One region of the Priestia sp. FSL W8-0001 genome, then DNA from elsewhere that is predicted to be linked to it. Evidence: a T-box and tRNA genes for the amino acid it is inferred to sense, from the RefSeq annotation. Region 1 holds a T-box; the other holds one or more tRNA genes.

Region 1 (7,231 bases):
GCTCATGATCAACGTGCACTTCTCCAGTTTCTTTATGATACCAAGCTGGAATACGGTGTCCCCACCAAAGCTGACGTGAAATACACCAGTCGCGAATATTCTCCATCCAGTGTAGGTACGTTTTTTCAAAGCGATCTGGAACAAACTGAACCTTTTCTTCGCTTTTTTGAAGTTCAACTGCCTGATCAGCCAGGGGCTGCATTTTCACGAACCACTGCGTTGATAAGTAAGGCTCGACCACAGCTCCACTACGTTCACTGTGACCTACAGAGTGCATGTGATCTTCAATTTCAAATAAAATGCCATCTTCTTGTAAATCTTTTACGATTTGTTTACGACATTCAAAGCGATCCATACCTTCATATTTTCCTGCTTTGTCGTTCATTGTACCGTCTTGATTCATCACAAGAATGCGTTCTAAATTGTGGCGGTTCCCAATTTCAAAGTCGTTTGGATCATGAGCAGGTGTAATCTTCACAGCGCCTGAGCCAAACTCCATGTCTACATAATCGTCACCAACGATAGGAATTTCACGACCTACAATCGGAAGCTTAACTGTTTTACCAATTAAATGCTTATAGCGTTCGTCTTCAGGATGAACAGCAACTGCCGTATCACCTAGCATTGTTTCCGGACGTGTTGTTGCAATTTCAATATGCCCAGAACCGTCGGCAAGCGGATAGCGCATATGGTAAAATGCACCTTGCACATCCTTATAGATAACCTCAATATCAGACAGGGCTGTTTTTGTTGCTGGATCCCAGTTGATAATATATTCACCGCGGTAGATTAAGCCTTTTTTATATAGCTTAACAAATACTTCACGAACGGCTTTTGATAAGCCTTCATCTAACGTAAAGCGCTCGCGAGAATAATCTAAGCCAAGGCCTAGCTTGGACCACTGCTGACGAATAAAGCTGGCATATTCTTCTTTCCACTTCCACGTTTCTTCTACAAACTTCTCACGCCCTAAGTCATAACGGCTTTTTCCTTCTTGACGAAGCTTTTCTTCTACTTTTGCTTGCGTAGCGATACCGGCGTGATCCATTCCAGGCAACCATAGAACGTCATAGCCCTGCATGCGCTTCATACGCGTTAAAATGTCTTGTAACGTTGTATCCCAAGCATGCCCTAGATGAAGTTTACCCGTTACGTTTGGCGGTGGGATCACGATTGTGTAGGGCTCTTTCTCAGCATCGTTTGTTGCTTCAAAAAACTTCCCATCCAACCAATATTGATAGCGATTTTCTTCAACAGATTTTGGGTCATACTTCGTTGAAAGCTTTACTTCCTGTTCTGACATACTCTGTACCTCCATGTATAATTTCTTATATAGCTTTCGATATGCGAAAGCTCGAATGAACATAAAAAAACTCCTTCTTCCATAAAAGGACGAAAGGAGTTGATTTCGCGGTACCACCTTTTTTTATAGACTTCTCCCGTAAAGACGTCTATACACTTCATTTCATAACGGTTCATTAACCGGTTTCTTCTACTTAGACCAAAGTCTGTTCAAAAAAACTACTCATAGGCGACCTTCCAAATAAGCTTTCCTAAGAAATCTTTCAGCTGCTGATTTCTCTCTCTAAAGGTGCTTTATTTTGTACTCTTCCTACTCACTGTATGTTCATATGATTTTCTCTTAATTATACTATATGAAAAAATATGAATTCGTCAATAATCTTCTCCATTTTTTTCTCATTCTATTCACAAACACGCCAGATCTTACGAAAAAAACTGAACACCTAGCGCCCATGATTCATACATTATTATGTAACGGCCTGCAAGCAGGAAAGGAGCATATGAAGTATGAAAAAACGAATTAACTTACAGTTTAACTCTTATCAAGTACAGCGCTGGTTTAAAACGATTGGCGCAGCGTGTGCCCAATTCATCATTCCCCTGACGATTATTCAAGGAATTCGAACGCTTTTTTTCCCCACCACGTTCGATGTTTTCCTTCTTGCTATTTTTTCACTCATCACTATTGTTCTCTATCTAGAATGGATGTAAAAAAGAGTTTGGGACATAACAAAATGATTGCTTCTAAAAGACGAACACTAGCTGTTCCCATCTCTTTAGTTTGTCTCAACACGTTCGTTCCATTGCGCTACGGTCACTCGCTTTCCGCAGGAGTCGAGTGTCCTACGCTCCATTCCACCCTGTTTCCAACATTGTTTTCACAATCAACCAAAAAACCTGAACGATTAAAAGTGATGAACTCTCAATCGTTCAGGTATAGTAAGGACTGAACTACTTATGTCTCAGTCTCATTAGCAGCCGCTTCTGCTGCTATTTTTTTCTGTTGATCTACTTCAAAGATTTTAATATTGACCTGTTCAATATTTTTTGTTAGCCAGTATGCTCGAATCAACGATTGCATATGTTCAAGCTCAGTTTTATACCGCTGGTGACGATACTGCATGATGCACTGATATAAAGGTTCTGGAAAAGCAAGATATGAATGCAAAAGTAAACGTTCCTCTTCTCTCAGTGCAAAATGCTTCTCGTATGTTGCGAACCATTCATAGCTATCTAAGCTCGTTAATGGATATGTGCGTAGCGTTCGCAAATAAAATGAGACAAGATCATGAATCGGTGAAGCCTCACGCGCTTGCTCTAAATTAATAAAAAAGCCATTCCCGCGTTCATCGTATAAAAAATGCTTTGCCGACAGCTTTCCATGAATCGTCACAAGTCGGATTTTTTCTTTTTCTTCCATTTCGGTGTTCCATTCATCTAACCGACTAAACCCAAATTCCATAGCCCGCATCATTTCATAATACACGGTACAAAAATGAAGTTCAAAAGGGGACATATACACCTTTTTTTCACATTCCATTACATACTCTTCAAGCTCTTTTTGACGGTCTTCCCACGTTGTTTTTAATCCCGTATAGTGCGTTTCAATATCTTTCTTTTTAACTTCAACTTCTTTTGAAGAAGTACCATGAAGCTTTGCTAACTCTTGAAATAATTTATGATATCTTACATCCCGTTCGTCAGAAGGTGTATTAGGAAGCCAAGGCATCAAATAATAACCTTTGTTTTGGTGGGTTACCACAGGCGAACCTTGCCTGGATTGATAAATAGGGACAAACCCCATCCATCCTTTATGCTGAAGATTTTGAAGACTTCTAATAAAATCATGACTTCTAATTTCAGCTTCCTCTACTTCTTTTAAGGCATAGACTCCGCTTTTGGTATAGACTTTCTTTACCTTCCCGTAGTCTTCGATAAAATCAATTTCAAGCTGATACTGCTTTAGGAGTTCATGATAATTAACAGGTTCCTGATAGTTCATACTCACACCTCCTTGTTACTTTCTATGCATTAAACATTCATTTATACACAAAGAAAACAGTTAAGACGTAGCAGAAGTCAAAACTGTTTTCTATTGCTATTTTACTTAACAGGAATGTTTAGGATGCTTCCTTCTTCTAACTCTTGCTCGTCTTCTAAATCATTTACTCTTAAAAGACTCTGTACGTTTGTATCATAGCGTTCAGCAATCGTATCAAGCGAGTCTCCACTTTGGACAATGCATAAGCGCCATGTCGCTTGTTTCTCTTCCTCACGAGAAAATAGCTTTGTTAAATACAGCGCATTTTCCGCACGGTTTGAAGCCGATTCCTCTTCCTTTCGAAACTCTACTACAATTTCATTTTCTTCCTGCTCTTTTTCTTCATAATGTGCTATCTCCGTTTCTTCTTCGCCCCAACTGGACGCATCTTCACGTGCTTGAAACAGCTCAATTACATTATCTTCGCGTTCTTCTTCCGCTTCTTCTTTTTTCACTTCTACTTCAAACGGTTCATACACATCTTCTTCGTACTTTACTAACGTTTCTTTTGGTTCTTCTTTACGGAAAACGGACGAAAAATAGTTCTGCACCTCGGCTTCTTTTTCAACTTCCTTTACGTCCATTTCTTCCTCAACAGAAGCGTTACGATAAGAAGCTTCAAGCTCTTCTTCATGTTTTGCTTCTTCTTCAACAGAAGTATTACGGTAAGGAACTTCAAGTTCTTTTTCTTCTTCTACTTCTTCAACAGCAGTGTTGCGGTAAGAAGCTTCAAGCTCTTCTTCATGTTTTGCTTCTTCTTCAACAGAAGTATTACGGTAAGGAACTTCAAGTTCTTTTTCTTCTACTTCTTCAACAGCAGTGTTGCGGTAAGAAGCTTCAAGCTCTTCTTCATGTTTTGCTTCTGGTTCTTCAATTTCTGCCCAACCTTTTTCCTCTTCTCTTACGTGACTTTGCTGTTCACCGTAAAGACCCGTAATCGATAAATCCGCCATTAGCTGTAGGCAATCCGATTCTGGTAACTCATAATCAAATAAATCAATTGATACATAAACATCTTCCATATTCTGAATACGATTTTTAGGAATCGTAATGTCAACAGGGAAGGCATGTGATAGTTCAGCTGTACCATCTTCTCTAACAAGCACTGATTCAACGTGCTTTTCGTTTGTATATTCGCGCAAAGAGTGTGCTTCCTCTTCTAACGTTTCATATTCACCTGTTAGCAATAAAGCTCCACGAATGGAGACATATTGATCATATTCTTGGATTGCGACCTGAGGCTCTAAGGAGATTGATAAAAGCTGAGACACTTCCTGTCCCTTTTGAAACCATACTGATTCTTCTACTGAAAAACGCAGACCCGATAAATTATCCTGCGACAAATTGCTCTCCCCCTTCCAACACCTTACAAAATAGCGTTGTCATTAAAGATGTATGAAAGTGAAAAATAAAATATGTCTTTAAAAGCAAAAAAGCTTACGTTTATCACGTAAGCTCTTTGGATTATGAACGAAGTTTAGCAAAGGCTTTTTCAGCAGCTTGGATTGTAAATTCAATATCTGCATCCGCATGAGAAGTCGATAAAAACATACCTTCAAATTGAGAAGGTGGTAAAAAGACTCCTTCATTCGCCATTTCACGATAGTACTTGCTAAAGTATTCAAGATTTGATGTTTTCGCTGTCTCATAGTTAATTACGTCTTCGTTTGTGAAGAACAAGCCAATCATAGAGCCAGCTCGATTAATTGTATGAGGCACTTCATATTTTGCCGCGGCTGCTTTTAGACCTTCTTCAAGGCGATCTGCTTTTCTAGAAAATTCATCATACGACTGTGGCGTTAACTGCGTTAGCGTCTCATAACCTGCCGTCATGGCAAGTGGGTTTCCAGAAAGCGTACCCGCTTGGTAAATTGGACCACTCGGTGCTACTCGCTCCATAATCTCCGCTTTACCACCGTAAGCACCAACCGGAAGGCCACCACCAATTACTTTTCCTAAGCAAGTTAAATCAGGCGTTACGTTATAGTAACCTTGCGCACAGTTATACGCTACTCGGAAGCCTGTCATCACTTCATCAAAAATTAACAGTGAGCCATAGTCAGATGTAATTTCACGAAGCCCTTCTAAAAATCCAAGCTGAGGTGGTACTACTCCCATATTACCAGCTACTGGCTCAACAATAACACCCGCAATATCTTCACCAAACTGCTCAAACGCATACTTTACGCTTTTTAAATCATTATAAGGAACCGTAATCGTATTTTTAGCAATTCCTTCTGGTACACCAGGGCTATCTGGTAAACCCAGTGTTGCAACACCCGAACCAGCTTTAATTAACAATGAATCGCCGTGCCCGTGATAGCATCCTTCAAATTTTAAGATTTTATTTCGATTCGTATAGCCACGAGCTAAGCGAAGAGCACTCATCGTTGCTTCCGTTCCAGAACTCACCATACGAACAATTTCAATTGAAGGTACACGTGAGATTACTACTTTAGCTAATTCGTTCTCAATTAAAGTTGGAGCACCAAAGCTTGTTCCAGACTCAGTTACTTTCTTAATTGCTTCTACCACACGATCATTTGAGTGACCATGAATTAATGGCCCCCAAGATAGGACGTAATCTACATATTCATTTCCATCAATATCGTAGATTTTCGCTCCTTTTCCACGTTCCATAAAGATAGGATCCATATCTACAGATTTAAAAGCACGAACTGGGCTATTTACTCCGCCCGGCATTAGTTGCTTTGCTTGAAGAAAGGCTGCTTTTGATTTTTCATAACTTCTCATCGAACAAACACTCCTTTTAGTTGTCTTTTAGCCAGCGAACAGCATCTTTCGCATGATACGTAATGATTAAATCTGCTCCAGCACGCTTCATACTTGTAAGCTTTTCTAGCACAATCTCTTTTTCATTTACCCATCCATTTTGTGCAGCTGCTTTAATCATGGAGTATTCTCCACTTACGTTATAAGCCACGACAGGTAGGTTAAAGTTATTTTTTACATCACGCATAATATCTAAGTAAGAAAGCGCTGGTTTTACAATTAAGAAGTCTGCACCTTCGGCTACGTCAGAATCCGCTTCACGAAGAGCTTCTAAGCGATTGGCTGGGTCCATTTGGTACGTTTTACGATCTCCAAATTGCGGAGAAGAATGTGCTGCATCACGGAAAGGACCGTAGAAAGCTGACGCATATTTTACAGCGTAAGACATAATAGGAATATCTTCGAAACCAGCTTCGTCTAAACCATGACGAATAGCCGCTACGAACCCATCCATCATGTTAGAAGGTGCAATGATATCAGCGCCAGCTCTTGCTTGACTAACCGCTGTTCTTGCTAGCAAATCAAGCGTTGGGTCATTTAAGATTTTTCCTTCTTCAATAATGCCACAATGTCCATGATCGGTATATTGACATAAGCAAGTGTCTGCAATAACGACAAGTTCAGGGAACTCTTCTTTAATTTGACGAATTGCTTTTTGAACGATTCCATGATCATGATAAGCTTGCGAACCAACAGCATCTTTTTCAGCTGGCACGCCAAAAACAATAACGGACTGAATTCCCAAATCGACAAGCTCCTGCATTTCTCTACTTAATAAATCAAGCGATACTTGATCTACGCCTGGCATGGATTGAACTGCATTGCGCTTATTTTCTCCTTCAATTACAAAGATTGGATAAATAAAGTCTTCCGGCTGTAAGTGCGTTTCGCGAACAAGTGCACGCATGCTATCTGAACGTCTTAGACGACGATGACGATTGAATTGTAATAATGTCATGAGAAAATCCTCCTTAATTGTTACCTTTAAAATAATCTACCATTTTCTCTATCATACCATTAATTGTATACTCTTCTGGAACGATGTGCTCAATTTCATATTTGGCAGCAGTTTGAGCGGTAATAGGTCCTATACAC
Region 2 (7,231 bases), 3.2 Mb from region 1:
CACGAGCTGACGACAACCATGCACCACCTGTCACTCTGTCCCCCGAAGGGGAACGCTCTATCTCTAGAGTTGTCAGAGGATGTCAAGACCTGGTAAGGTTCTTCGCGTTGCTTCGAATTAAACCACATGCTCCACCGCTTGTGCGGGCCCCCGTCAATTCCTTTGAGTTTCAGTCTTGCGACCGTACTCCCCAGGCGGAGTGCTTAATGCGTTAGCTGCAGCACTAAAGGGCGGAAACCCTCTAACACTTAGCACTCATCGTTTACGGCGTGGACTACCAGGGTATCTAATCCTGTTTGCTCCCCACGCTTTCGCGCCTCAGCGTCAGTTACAGACCAAAAAGCCGCCTTCGCCACTGGTGTTCCTCCACATCTCTACGCATTTCACCGCTACACGTGGAATTCCGCTTTTCTCTTCTGCACTCAAGTTCCCCAGTTTCCAATGACCCTCCACGGTTGAGCCGTGGGCTTTCACATCAGACTTAAGAAACCGCCTGCGCGCGCTTTACGCCCAATAATTCCGGATAACGCTTGCCACCTACGTATTACCGCGGCTGCTGGCACGTAGTTAGCCGTGGCTTTCTGGTTAGGTACCGTCAAGGTACAAGCAGTTACTCTTGTACTTGTTCTTCCCTAACAACAGAGTTTTACGACCCGAAAGCCTTCATCACTCACGCGGCGTTGCTCCGTCAGACTTTCGTCCATTGCGGAAGATTCCCTACTGCTGCCTCCCGTAGGAGTCTGGGCCGTGTCTCAGTCCCAGTGTGGCCGATCACCCTCTCAGGTCGGCTATGCATCGTTGCCTTGGTGAGCCGTTACCTCACCAACTAGCTAATGCACCGCGGGCCCATCTGTAAGTGATAGCCGAAACCATCTTTCAATTTTCTCTTATGCAAGAGAAAATGTTATCCGGTATTAGCTCCGGTTTCCCGGAGTTATCCCAGTCTTACAGGCAGGTTGCCCACGTGTTACTCACCCGTCCGCCGCTAACGTCATAGAAGCAAGCTTCTAATCAGTTCGCTCGACTTGCATGTATTAGGCACGCCGCCAGCGTTCATCCTGAGCCAGGATCAAACTCTCCGAAGAAATGTTTGACTTGCTCATAAAAGTTTAAAAAATTAACGTTGACGTTTGTCGCTTTGTTCAGTTTTCAAAGTTCAATTTGGTAATGGAGCGGGTGATGAGAATCGAACTCACGACATCAGCTTGGAAGGCTGAGGTTTTACCATTAAACTACACCCGCATATGGCGCGCCCGAGAGGAGTCGAACCCCTAACCTTTTGATCCGTAGTCAAACGCTCTATCCAATTGAGCTACGGGCGCATTATTTTCTATCGCTTCGTTAGCGACTTAACTATCTTATCATCTCTATTTGTTAGTGTCAATACCTTTTTTTGTTTTTTTGGTGCGGCCGAGAGGACTTGAACCTCCACGGGTTATTCACCCACTAGGCCCTCAACCTAGCGCGTCTGCCATTCCGCCACGACCGCTTAATAAAAAAGGTTAAAGATAAAAGTGCGGGTGAAGGGACTTGAACCCCCACGTCATAAAGACACTAGATCCTAAGTCTAGCGCGTCTGCCAATTCCGCCACACCCGCGTGTGTGTATTTAAAATGGTGAGCCATGAAGGACTCGAACCTTCGACCCTCTGATTAAAAGTCAGATGCTCTACCAACTGAGCTAATGGCTCTTGATGGCTGGGCTAGCTGGATTCGAACCAACGCATGACGGAGTCAAAGTCCGTTGCCTTACCGCTTGGCTATAGCCCAATCAAAAAGAAATGGCGGTCCCGACGGGAATCGAACCCGCGATCTCCTGCGTGACAGGCAGGCATGTTAACCGCTACACCACGGGACCATCCATACAGATGATATACAAACAAAATATGGAGGATGACGGGATCGAACCGCCGACCCCCTGCTTGTAAGGCAGGTGCTCTCCCAGCTGAGCTAATCCTCCGGAATTAAATCATAAATTATTCAAGCAAATATAATATGACCCGTACGGGATTCGAACCCGTGTTACCGCCGTGAAAGGGCGGTGTCTTAACCACTTGACCAACGGGCCATTATAAAATGGCGGAGAAGGAGGGATTTGAACCCTCGCGCCGCTTACACGACCTACACCCTTAGCAGGGGCGCCTCTTCAGCCTCTTGAGTACTTCCCCGTTATAATGGCTCCACAGGTAGGACTCGAACCTACGACCGATCGGTTAACAGCCGATTGCTCTACCACTGAGCTACTGTGGAATAGTGTTATCAGACTCATTAAAATTTACTATATTTTGACTTATTTGTCAATGTTTTTTCAAAAAATATTCAAGCACTTTTGAGTGCTTTATAAATTTATCATATGCCTTTTCCATAGTCAAGGGCTTACTCTAATTTTTTTAACATTCCACCGCAATAACCACAGAGATACTTTTGGAGATGAATCTTTCTTTTCCTTGTATATTTAATCTTACAACCAGTGCATTGATAAAGATGTACTGGACTATTTTGCTTTTTTGCTATGTTTTTTGCAAGTGGCTTGCAAAACCTAGGGGCACCTACTTCTTTCATTAATTGGCGAAAGTCTCGATCTCGATGTCCATATCCTTTGCCTTCTAAATGCAAATGGTAATGACATAGCTCATGTTTAATAATGTTAATAACCTCTTCTTGACCATGTTCTTCATAGTGACCATAGTTGATTTCAATATTAGAGTTATGAACAAGGTACCTTCCACCTGTTGCTCTTAGTCGTCTATTAAAATAAGCTTTATGTAAAAAAGGTTTGTGAAAAAATTTCATTGATATTTCTTCTACTAATTGTTGTAGTTCGTTGTTCTCCATTTTATTTCCTCCTTGTTATCACCTGACTAGCATGCATTGCATACATTTAATATTACATTATTTTTTATACATTTATATAAAAGGAGCGAATGCTGTGATGCCGATGTGGTTACAAAGACAAATGCAGCGTGCTTACTTACAGAGAGATTGTGCACAGATTCGACTATTAAACCAATGCTGGTTTTTTTACCGTAAAAACCACTCTTCAATGGACTAACCCCTACAATCCAATAGAAAAATCGCCCTGACATTAATGTCAGAGCAATTTTTCTGATGGATTTAGAAAGTAGCTTGTGGCGAAATCATTGTTAATGAAACTCTCCCTTTAGCAACATCTACACCTTCTACCCAAACAGTTACCACATCTCCGACAGAAACAACATCTAGCGGGTGTTTTACATACTTGGTTGTTAATTTTGAAATATGAACCAACCCGTCCTGCTTTACACCGATATCTATAAACGCACCAAAATCCACCACATTGCGTACGGTTCCTTCAAGTTGAAGACCTTTCGATAAATCCTCCAGTTGCAAAATATCTTTTTTCAAGAGCGGCTTTGGCAAATCGTCCCTAGGGTCTCTCCCTGGCTGTACTAGCGCTTGAATAATATCTTTTAAAGTAAACTCTCCAACTCCTAGCTCTTCTGAAAGATCAGAAATAGATAAGCTATTTAATGCTTCTTTTAATTCATCTGTTCCAAGATAATCATAAGTTAAATTCACCTTATCTAGCAATTCATTCACGTAACCATAGCTCTCAGGATGAATACTCGTTTGATCTAGCGGCTCTTGGCCATCAATAATTCGCAGGAAGCCAATACATTGTTCATATGTTTTAGCACCTAATCTCGGAATCTTTTTCAGTTCCTTTCGGCTTTTCAGCTTGCCATTTTCTTCTCGATAACGAATAATATTTTGAGCGACCGTCTTATTAAGACCTGACACATATTGAAGCAAAGAAGAAGAAGCCGTATTTACATTCACTCCCACCTGGTTTACTACTGTTTCCACCACGAACGTTAATGAATCATTTAGCTGCTTTTGAGAAACATCATGCTGATATTGTCCAACACCAACTGATTTTGGATCGATTTTAACAAGTTCGGCAAGCGGATCTTGTAACCTTCTCCCAATTGAGACTGCACTTCTTTCTTCCACCTGAAAGTTTGGGAACTCGTCCCTAGCGATGTCAGAAGCAGAATAAACGCTAGCACCCGCTTCATTTACGATTAAATAAAAAATATTTCTAGATTGATGTTGCAAAATCTCCGCAATAAACTGTTCTGTCTCTCTAGAAGCTGTACCGTTTCCGATTGCTACCATTTCAATTGAAAATTTTTCAATGATTTCAGTTACTTGCTTTACACTTTCTACTTTTTTATTAACAGGAGGATGCGGGTAAATAACATCAATCTTGAGCACTTTTCCTGTTTCATCAATAACTGCCAGCTTACACCCAGTTCGATACGCAGGATCTACAGCCAGGACAACCTTTCCTTTTAGAGGCGGTTGAAGAAGTAGCTTTCTCAAATTCTCGGAAAAGATATGTATAGCCTGTGCTTCAGCTCTCTCTGTTAGCTCTTTTCGAATCTCTCGTTCGATAGCAGGAGCAATTAGCCGCTTATATGCATCTGTAATCGCTTCTTCTACTAATGAGACAACAGACGATTTCGTATTTTTAACAAATCCTTTTTGTATGTATCTAAAAATGCCTTCTGTAGATACGTTAATGGATACTTTTAATATCCCGTCTTTTTCCCCTCTATTCATAGCTAACACGCGATGAGGAACAATCTTGCTTACAGATTCCTTATACTCATAATACATTTCATATACATTTTTTTCATCTTTTTCATGAGCTCTAGCTTCGGTTTCAATAACGCCATGTTTAAACGTATAGTCTCGAATCCACTGACGATAGGAAGGCTCGTCAGATATAATCTCCGCGATGATATCTTGAGCACCCTGTACGGCATCCTCCACGCTATCGACACCTTTTTCCGTAGATATGTATAGCTGTGCTTTCTCTTTAACTGCTTCTAAAGGAAATGTTAAAATCCATTGAGCAAAAGGCTCTAATCCTTTTTCTTTTGCAACAGTTGCTTTAGTTCTTCGCTTTTGTTTATAAGGTCTATATAAATCTTCCACTTGCTGTAACTTTGTTGCTTTTGCAATACTTGTAGCCAGCTCATCCGTTAGCTTTCCTTGCTCTTCAATCAAGCGGATAACTTCTTCTTTTCGGGTATTTAAGTTCGTTAAGTATGTCCACTCGTCTAAGATTGCTCGAATTTGCACTTCATCAAGAGATCCTGTTTGTTCCTTACGGTAACGAGCAATAAACGGAACTGTATTTCCCGCTTCAATTAAATTTATTACATTCTTTACTTGCTTTAAAGGAAGGTTTACTTGATCACTTACATGCTTCATTACATCAGTTGTTTGCACTTTTGCTATGGCCGTCAACTCAATCTCTCCTAGCAATGTTTTCTTTTAATTGTAACAAAACTCACATGTATTAGCACATGTGAGTTAAAGTTTTACATCATTAATTTGTTTGTAGCTCTCCCAATATGAATGTTACATCGTCTTTGTGAGAAGATAGTTTCGCTTTCAGTTGAGCGGATAATTGCTCTATGTTCATCCGAGAACTAAAAAAGGCTCTAACTTCTTTTAAATCTAATCCATCCGTATGAATTAAAAACTGAGAGTTCGGTTCATATGGAAAAGTCTGAACCTGAATTTTTTGTTTTCGACCTGATAAAAACCCTTTTACAGGTAAAGGATACGTAAGATTTCCGTCTGGGGCATATAGATAAAAACGAATATTACCTACGTTCGTGTACGAAAAATGCCCGCTGCGTTTATCAAACTTCAATAGAGCAACAGCGGCTCCTCTCGTCCCTTTAGTCACATCATTACACAGCATCATTAAATCATCAAGCTCAAGATTATGATTTTGCTTCGCAGTTTGAATGACAGCATCGGACGCTATTTTTGCATGTTCACCGCTTCCTAACCCATCCGCAATGGCACATAAGAAATAATCGCTAGTTTCTTTGATATAAAAGCCGTCACCACAACAGGTGTTTCCATCTTTAGGTGTTTGATGAGTGGCTGTTTTTATGAAAGATTGATTAGCAGATATACGATTCGTCACTTTTTATACTCCGCTTCGGTTAAGTCTGTTCGAGCCGCATTTCGAAGCTTATCAAGAGCTCTTCTCTGAAGACGCGACACATGCATTTGAGAAATACCTAATTTCTCACCAGCTTCTTTTTGACTCAGGTTCTCAATGAAGGTATAGCGAATGACTTCTCTTTCTCGCTCGCTTAAAACATGTAAAATCTTCTCCAAGACCAATCTTTGGTCGGTTTTCTCATAGCCTGCTTCTTTTTCACCAACTAAATCTAGAATAGTTACGGTACTGCCATCAGAATCCGCTTCAATGGAGTGGTCAACAGAGAGCGCTTGGTAGCTTTGCCCCATTTCCATCGTCTCTAAAACTTCTTCTTCCGTGACTCCAATATAATCAGCAATCTCTTGCACTTGAGGAGAGCGCTGTAATTGGGTTGTCAACTCTTCAACAGCTGCTTTAATTTTCGGACCTAATTCTTTAATTCGACGAGGAACATGCACGCTCCACGTTTTGTCACGTAAGAATCGTTTTATCTCACCAATGATTGTCGGAACAGCAAACGACTCAAAGCTTCTTCCAAACGAAGGATCATATCTACGAATTGCACCTAAAAGGCCTAACATACCAACTTGCACAATATCCTCATGCAAACTTCGGCCTTTTGAATAACGACGGGCAATCGATTCAACAAGATTTTTATAGTGAATAACGAGCTCACTTTGTGCTTCTTCATCTTGGAATTTTTGAAAACGCTCAATTCGTTCCTGAACTTGTTCTTTAGTTAATTTCATAGGTTGAGACTGTGTTTTCATCACTCTCCACCTGCTCTCTTTGCAAATACTTTGTCATCATGAGGGTAACACCTTTAGAATTCATCATTTTCACTTCATCCATGAGCGTCTCAATTAAATATAAGCCTAATCCACCTTCTGGCAGCATCTCAACTTCTTTCGCTGTCTCGTAAGGCCCGATTTTCTCTTTTAATTCTTCAAAGTTAAAGCTTTCACCTTTATCAACCACCATAATTTCTAAGCGGTCAGAAAAAAGGCCAAAACCTACCTTAACTTCACCATTTTCATCTTCTTTGTAAGCATGCTGAACAGCATTCGTACACGCTTCACTTATTGCAATCTTCATGTCTTCAATATCATCATAAGAGAAGCCCATACGGTTTGCCACTCCTGACAAAGTTAGGCGAATGATTGCGACATAATCTGGCTTAGCTGGAATTTTCATCTCAACGAAATCATACGGTTGCTTC

The links. A T-box is a leader RNA that pairs with one kind of tRNA and senses whether it is charged. The one in region 1 lies ahead of MKZ18_RS17830 (valine--tRNA ligase), so its partner is inferred to be a tRNA-Val.
Region 2: it has a tRNA-Val gene. The T-box ahead of MKZ18_RS17830 (valine--tRNA ligase) is inferred to sense a tRNA for this amino acid. The anticodon was not compared.

The regions. Positions count from the first base shown of each region.
Region 1 is NZ_JBBPAL010000001.1:3,371,185-3,378,415, forward strand. It holds gene MKZ18_RS17830 (valine--tRNA ligase) at 1-1,303, opposite strand, end outside; T-box leader at 1,386-1,629, opposite strand; gene MKZ18_RS17835 (hypothetical protein) at 1,810-2,013, shown strand; gene ysxE (spore coat protein YsxE) at 2,258-3,304, opposite strand; gene spoVID (stage VI sporulation protein D) at 3,406-4,686, opposite strand; gene hemL (glutamate-1-semialdehyde 2,1-aminomutase) at 4,808-6,097, opposite strand; gene hemB (porphobilinogen synthase) at 6,114-7,094, opposite strand; gene MKZ18_RS17860 (uroporphyrinogen-III synthase) at 7,108-7,231, opposite strand, start outside.
Region 2 is NZ_JBBPAL010000001.1:207,658-214,888, reverse strand. It holds rRNA gene MKZ18_RS01250 (16S ribosomal RNA) at 1-1,085, opposite strand, end outside; tRNA gene MKZ18_RS01245 (tRNA-Gly) at 1,169-1,242, opposite strand; tRNA gene MKZ18_RS01240 (tRNA-Arg) at 1,246-1,322, opposite strand; tRNA gene MKZ18_RS01235 (tRNA-Leu) at 1,403-1,489, opposite strand; tRNA gene MKZ18_RS01230 (tRNA-Leu) at 1,516-1,598, opposite strand; tRNA gene MKZ18_RS01225 (tRNA-Lys) at 1,615-1,690, opposite strand; tRNA gene MKZ18_RS01220 (tRNA-Gln) at 1,695-1,769, opposite strand; tRNA gene MKZ18_RS01215 (tRNA-Asp) at 1,782-1,857, opposite strand; tRNA gene MKZ18_RS01210 (tRNA-Val) at 1,887-1,959, opposite strand; tRNA gene MKZ18_RS01205 (tRNA-Glu) at 1,996-2,067, opposite strand; tRNA gene MKZ18_RS01200 (tRNA-Ser) at 2,077-2,167, opposite strand; tRNA gene MKZ18_RS01195 (tRNA-Asn) at 2,175-2,249, opposite strand; gene MKZ18_RS01190 (SprT family protein) at 2,376-2,834, opposite strand; gene cmpA (cortex morphogenetic protein CmpA) at 2,932-3,051, shown strand; gene MKZ18_RS01180 (Tex family protein) at 3,114-5,261, opposite strand; gene MKZ18_RS01175 (PP2C family serine/threonine-protein phosphatase) at 5,380-5,991, opposite strand; gene sigB (RNA polymerase sigma factor SigB) at 5,988-6,782, opposite strand; gene rsbW (anti-sigma B factor RsbW) at 6,748-7,231, opposite strand, start outside; gene MKZ18_RS01160 (anti-sigma factor antagonist) at 7,230-7,231, opposite strand, start outside.